Regions from separate parts of the Mumia qirimensis genome, predicted to be linked through region 1. Evidence: predicted binding sites of a transcription regulator. Region 1 holds the regulator's gene; the other holds the start of a gene.
The links. The regulator LexA, encoded in region 1, represses DNA repair genes until DNA is damaged. The targets are predictions, from matches to a motif close to TCGAACANNTGTTCGA.
Positions count from the first base shown of each region.

Region 2: the regulator LexA is predicted to act here: its motif matches at 1,927-1,942, upstream of ruvC (crossover junction endodeoxyribonuclease RuvC).

Region 1 is NZ_CP162023.1:2,743,260-2,746,657, reverse strand. It holds gene AB3M34_RS13230 (ATP-dependent DNA helicase) at 1-1,343, shown strand, start outside; gene lexA (transcriptional repressor LexA) at 1,410-2,123, opposite strand; gene AB3M34_RS13220 (LysM peptidoglycan-binding domain-containing protein) at 2,359-2,856, shown strand; gene AB3M34_RS13215 (serine hydrolase) at 2,867-3,398, opposite strand, start outside.
Region 2 is NZ_CP162023.1:2,087,247-2,090,644, forward strand. It holds gene AB3M34_RS10040 (YebC/PmpR family DNA-binding transcriptional regulator) at 1-220, shown strand, start outside; gene AB3M34_RS10045 (hypothetical protein) at 262-735, shown strand; gene AB3M34_RS10050 (hypothetical protein) at 763-1,134, shown strand; gene AB3M34_RS10055 (hypothetical protein) at 1,188-1,562, shown strand; gene AB3M34_RS10060 (CsbD family protein) at 1,653-1,826, shown strand; gene ruvC (crossover junction endodeoxyribonuclease RuvC) at 1,989-2,642, shown strand; gene ruvA (Holliday junction branch migration protein RuvA) at 2,639-3,268, shown strand; gene ruvB (Holliday junction branch migration DNA helicase RuvB) at 3,281-3,398, shown strand, end outside.

The DNA of each region.
Region 1 (3,398 bases):
AGGCCCACGAGCTCGTCGCCCGCGTGACCCAGGCGTCGACCGCCGACCTGTCGCCGCCGATGGTGGAGCGCGCGGCGAGGCGAGCGCGCTCGTTCGTACGCGGCCGCGAGGCGGACGACCTCGAGGACGCGTCCGACGCCTTGCGCGACGCACTCGAGGCGACCGGGCCCGGCCGGATCGCGTCACCGTCCGACCAGCTCGCCGATGCGCTCTCGCTCGTCCGTGACGCTGCGCGCGACTGTCACTCGTCGATGCCGAAGGAGCCGAAGGAGTCCGGCGACGGTGACGCCGCTCGCCAGCAGGCGAAGGCGATGGTCGACGACGTGCGCAAGGTCGCCGAGCGCATGGCTGCCGCGTCCGAGTCAGACGTCCTGTGGCTGGCAGAGCGTGACGGGTCCCGAGGTGGCAACGAGCTGCGGATCGCACCGATCGACGTCGCGCTCACCCTGCGCGACAAGCTGTTCGGCGAGAACACGGTCGTCATGACGAGCGCGACGCTCAAGCTGGGTGGCGGGTTTGATCCGGTCGCCCGCACCGTCGGCCTGTGGGGTGCGGACAAGGTCGAGGAGGGTGAGGTGCCCGCGCCGCAGGGCGCCGGCAAGGCCGATGCGTCCGATGACGACGTCGCCGACGACCGCGAGTCCGGCGACGACAGGATCGGCGGTTTCGCGTGGCGCGCCATCGACGTGGGCTCGCCGTTCGACTACGCGAAGCAGGGCATGCTCTACGTCGCGCGACACCTGCCGCCGCCCGGGCGCGACGGGATGGGCGGCGCGACGACCGACGAGATCGTCGACCTCGTACGCGCTGCCGGAGGACGGACTCTGGGCTTGTTCTCGTCGCGTCGGGGTGCGGAGGCCGCGACCGAGGCGGTGCGCGAACGCATGCCCGACCTCGAGGTGCTCTGCCAAGGCGACGCGCAGTTGCCGGAGCTGGCCCGCAGGTTCGTCGAGGACCCTCGGACCTGCCTCTTCGGGACACTGAGCCTGTGGCAGGGCATCGACCTGCCAGGGGCCACGTGCCAGCTGGTGATCATCGACCGCATCCCGTTCCCGAGGCCCGACGACCCGTTGATGAGCGCGCGTCAGCGTCTCGTCGAACGGCAGGGCGGTAACGGCTTCATGCAGGTCGCCGCGACCCATGCCGCGCTCCTGCTGGCGCAGGGAGCGGGGCGGTTGATCCGGCGCGCCGACGACCGCGGCGTGGTCGCGGTGCTCGACTCGCGTCTGGCGACGGCACGGTACGGCAGCTTCTTGGCGTCGTCGATGCCGCCGATGTGGCGGACCGTGGACCGTGCCCAGGTGCTCTCCGCGCTCCAGCGCCTGGACGCCGCTGCGTCCTGATCTCGCCGGCGCGCGAGGGGGCACGGGACCGAGGGGATCCCGCGCCCCCGCACACGGCGCGCGGGGTCAGACGCGCCGCATGACCGTGGTGACCTTGCCGAGGATCGTGGCGTCAGTGCCGTCGATGGGCTCGTACGCGGGGTTGTGCGGCAGCAGCCACACCTCGCCGTTCTTGCGCTGCAGGGTCTTGACCGTCGCCTCCCCGTCGATCAGCGCGGCGACGATCTCGCCGTTCTCGGCGGTCGGCTGCTGACGGATCACGACGTAGTCGCCGTCGCAGATCGCTGCCTCGACCATCGAGTCGCCGCGGACCTCGAGCATGAAGAGCGTGCCGTCGCCGACCAAAGTGCGGGGGAGCGGCATGACCTCTTCGACGCGCTCCTCGGCGAGGATCGGCCCGCCTGCTGCGATGCGGCCGACCATCGGGACGTACGCGGGGGCGGGGCGGGCGTCGCCGGCGCCGGTGTCGTCGAACCCGAAGTCGAGCGCGTCGCCGATCGAACGGCGCGCCGCGAGCACGTCCGGGAGGAACACCTCGATCGCGCGCGGCCGGTTGGGGTCGCGACGCACGAACCCGTTGCGTTCGAGGACCTTGAGCTGGTGGGCGACCGAGGAGACGCTGGCAAGACCGACCGCGGCGCCGATCTCGCGCATGCTCGGCGGATAGCCGCGCTGCTCGATGGACTCGCGGATGATCTCGAGGACTCGGCGCTGGCGAGGGGTCAGGCCACTCGCGTCCGGCGGTCCGTCGGGGAGCTCGGAAACCTCGGCTTTGGTCATGGGCCTGACATTAGACCCGGCCGACGACACGATCAAACATATGTTCGATCAGCGTGTCGACGCCGACACGTCGAAAGTTTGTTCGAACGGGTCCTTCAAAAGTGTCACCGGGTGTGGTTATCTTCGTACGCATGTTCGATCGAACGCCTGTTCGGCTCAGGCTCCGGGCTCCGGGCTGATCGCCTACCTCGCGTCGGTCGGACAGGCCCCACGAGTCCGAGACACGGAGGACACGATGAGCACCGTCCGCACCACCCTTGATCGCCCCGCCGGCCACGCCGGAGACCTCGAGCGCGCCGACCGCACGGTCGTCGCGCTCGACACGCCGTTGATGCGCGCCGTCGAGCGCCATCCTGCCGGGCGGGCGCTCGTCGACGGTCCCCGGACGGCGCCGCGCTCCGCACCTCCTCGGCCGACTCCGCGTCCCGCCTCCCGGCCCGCCTACCGGTTGACGCGACGAGGTCGCCTCGCCGTCTTCGCTGCGGCGCTGCTCGCTGTGGGCGGTCTGACCGTCGGGTTGGGGACGCAGGTGATCGCCACCTCCGACGCCGGCGATCCGGTGCCGAGCCGGGCGGTCGTGGTCCAGCCGGGCGAGACCGTCTGGGACCTTGCTGCCGACGCCAACCCGAGCGGCGACATCCGTGAGACCGTCCACGACATCGCCGAGCTCAACTCGCTCGAGAGTGCAGGCGAGGTCGCGGCAGGCTCGACCATCTACATCCCGCTCTACTGAGTCGATCGGTCTACCGACCGTGGCCGGGCGCTTCGACCTCAACGATGTCGCGCATCCACGCGCCGATGGCGGCCATATCGGTGAGGACGTCATCGCGGGTGCATGCCGGAGCACCTTCGTCCCACTCGGCCACCACGGCGTACGCAAGCGTCCGGGCGGGGCCGGAGACCAGGCCGACGTCTCCCCGGACGGTGGAGATCGTGCCGGTCTTGTTCCACAGCACGATTCCCCGGTCCGGTTCGGCGTGAGCGAGGGGGTCCAGTCCGAAGGCGCTCGCGACCATCGACAGGTCGGTGTTCGTGGCGAGCCAACCGGTCACGTGCTCGCTCACGGCGGACGAGATGACCTCGCGGCGGTGCAAGCGCGCGCAGAGCTGGGCGAGGTCTGTCGCGCAGCCGACCGAGAGCGTCGGTGGGTGCGACGGTCCGCGGTCGTCGCGGACGCGGTCGAGCAGCCGGCTCCGTGCCATCCCGATCCGTTCGGCCGTCGCGGTCACGGCGTCCATCCCGATGCGGCGCAGCAGCACGTTCGTGGCCAGGTTG
Region 2 (3,398 bases), 660 kb from region 1:
GTCCGGTGACGTGGTCGCCGTCCGTACGGCGCTGCAGGACGCCGGCATCGACTACGACTCGGCCGAGTCGTCGTTCGTGCCGTCGATGACGGTCGAGGTCGACGCCGACGCGGCCGGCAAGGTGCTGCGCCTCATCGACGCGCTCGAGGACAGCGACGACGTCCAGAACGTCTTCGCGAACTTCGACGCGTCCGACGAGGTCATGGCGCAGCTCGGCTGACCCCCAGCACCCGGCTGAACGACGACGTACGGAGATCCCCCATGAAGGTCCGTGATGCCGACGGCGTGATCTGGCGCGTACGCCGACGGTGGTTGCCGTGGCGCATGCGCTCCAAGAACCTGCTCGACTACCTCCCCGGCGGTGGAGGCTCGGGCGGGTTCGTCCCCGACGACCCGATCCTGCTGACGATCTGGCTCCTCTTCGTCCTGCCCGTGGTCGTCGCCGGCGCGATCCTCTTCGTCCTGGTCGGGCTGGAGCTGGCGATCCTGCTCATGCTGCTGCCGGTGGTCGTGCTCGCACGCGCGCTCTTCGTCGGCTGGACCCTCGTCGTACGCCGTGGTGGCACCGTGGTCGGGACGGAACGGGTGAAGGGCTGGCGTGCGTCGGGTGCCAGGATCCGCGCCATCGGCGAAGAGATCCGGACCCGACCCGCAACGACGCTCGTGGACACCACCGGCGACCCGTACCAGCTCGGCAGCGACTGGCAGCAGCAGCCCGGGAGCCCTTCCGCCTGACTCCCGTCCGGTGCGACGATGCCGCTCATGGACATCCTTCGCCCGGGCGGGACCTTCTGGCGGATCGCACCGCGTCGGCGCTCCGACTTCGGTGAACCCCTCCCTTGGATGGCGGAGCTCGCCGGAGCGGCAACCGGCCCGCCGGCACGGTCCGATCTCGGTCGGCGGCCGATCGTCGTGACGTGCGACGGCGTCGTCGTCCACGTCGAGCCGGCGCCAGGTCGTCGTGGGACGGACCGCCGCATCCAGGAGATCGCCGCCGCGCTGTACGCCCTCCCGACTAAGAATCACCCGTCGCACGAGCCGTACCGACCGGGTCCAGGGCCGGGCACCACGGGTGGCTGGGGCGTGCCGGGTCAGGGTGGCGGCTGGACCGACAACGGGTTGTCCGCCTCCTGACGCGAGGCACAAGAGCCATTCCAACTGAGCGCCTCCGGTGCGACGATGACCTCGTGGACATCCTGCGACCGGGTGGAACTCTCTGGCGCATCGCTCGTCGGCAGCACGCCGACTTCGGCGAGCCGGTCCCGTGGATGCCCGAGTTCGCCGGGGCCTCGGCCGTGCCGCCCTCGGACTCCGACCTCGGCATGCGCCCGATCGTCGTGACGTGCGACGGCATCGTCATGCACGTCGAGCCGGCGCCGCGACGCCGTGAGACCGACCGCCGCATCAAGGAGATCGCCGCCGCCCTGTACGCCCTCCCGTGGGCCGCGAGCACCGTCGACGACCCGCCGCACGCGCCGTACCGACCGGGCCAGGGTGGTGCCGCTGGCTGGCGCACCCCCGGCCAGGCCGGCTCGGTCGACGCGTGGTTCTTCGCGCTCTAGCTCCACGGTCGGCGATGCGCATCGATCTGACACCGGCGGGTACCCGTCGTACGGTCAGAGGGTGAACCCGATCTCGAGGAGATGACACGCATGGGTCTCGACGACAAGATCAAGAACGCGACTGAGGACCTCCAAGGCAAGGCCAAGGAGGCCTCGGGCAAGGCCCGTGGCGATGAGAGCCAGGAGGCCGAGGGCAAGGCGGATCAGAGCAAGGCCGACGTCAAGAAGGCCGGCGAGAACGTGAAGGACGCCTTCAAGAAGTAGGCGTCCCTCGCACGTGCAGGGCCCCTTCGCGTACGCCGCGGAGGGGCCCTTCACCGTCGGCGCGTCGCTCCGCCGAAACCGGTCCCGCCCCGCTAGGGTGTCGAACATGTGTTCGTCCCCGCCGCTGTACGAGCTGCTGTGAGCACCGGCACCCTCCGCGTCCTGGGCGTGGACCCGGGCCTGACCCGCTGCGGCGTCGGCGTCGTCGACGGCCGGGTCGGCCGGACCCTCCGCGCTGTCTCGGTCGACGTCATCCGGACACCGGCGACCGACGACGTGGCCCATCGGCTCCTCGCGATCGAGCGTGCGCTGGCCGACGCGATCGCCTCGCACCAGCCGGACGTGGTCGCCGTGGAGCGTGTGTTCTCCCAGAACAACGTCTCGACCGTGATGGGGACGGCCCAGGCCAGTGGCGTGGCGATGGTCGTCGCTGCTCGTCACGGCATCCCGGTCGTCCTCCACACGCCGAGCGAGGTGAAGGCAGCAGTCACGGGCAACGGTCGCGCCGACAAGGCGCAGGTGACGGCGATGGTCACGAGACTGCTCGGCCTCGACGAGGCTCCGAAGCCCGCCGACGCGGCTGACGCCCTCGCCCTCGCCATCTGCCACGTCTGGCGCGGCACGTCCGTCAGTCGCCTCGACGCCGCTGTCGCGGCGGCTCGCCGTGGGTCCGCACCCGTCCGGACGGCGGCCGAGCCGATCAGGTCCCGCATCCCCAGCGCTCCGGCGCACCTCCCGCCCGGGTCGAGCCCCGCACGACCTCCCTCGGCGCGCCCGAGGCCGGCCCGCCCCAACCCTGAAGGGAAGCCACGATGATCGCGTTCGTCCGCGGCACAGTCGCGTCCACCGCCCTCGACTCGGCGGTCCTCGACGTGGGAGGCGTCGGCATGCTCGTCCAGTGCACCCCCGGCACCCTCGCCGAGCTGCGCCACGGCGAGCAGGCCCAGGTCGCCACGAGCCTGGTCGTCCGCGAGGACTCGATGACGCTGTACGGGTTCGCCGACGACGACGACCGCGACACGTTCGAGCTGGCGCAGACGGCGAGCGGCGTGGGCCCGAAGGTCGCGCAGGCGATCATCGCCGTGCTCGGTGCCGAGGGTCTGCGGCGCGCCGTCGCCAACGAGGACCTCGCAGCGCTCACGAAGGTCCCCGGCATCGGTCGCAAGGGTGCCCAGCGGATCGTGCTCGAGCTCAAGGACCGGATCGGCGCAGCGGGTCTCGCGACGCGGCCGACCGCCACCGCCTCCACGGCGTCTCCGGCCGCGGACGACTGGCGTCCTGCGGTGCACGAAGCGCTCGTCGGGCTGGGCTGGAGCGCTCGCGAGGCGGAGACGGCGGTCGACGCCGTGGCTCCGCTCGCCGCCGAGCAGGCCGGGTCCGCCGACGGCGTCGACGTGGGCGACCTGCTGCGCGCCGCGCTGCGGTCGCTCTCCAAGGCGTAGGGGAGGCCCGTCATGAGCAACCACGACCACCGCACCAGCCACCTCGACGCCGCCGAGCAGGCCGAGCTCGAATCGCGGCTGGTCCAACCCGACATCACGTCCGACGAACAGGCGTACGAGGCCGCATTGC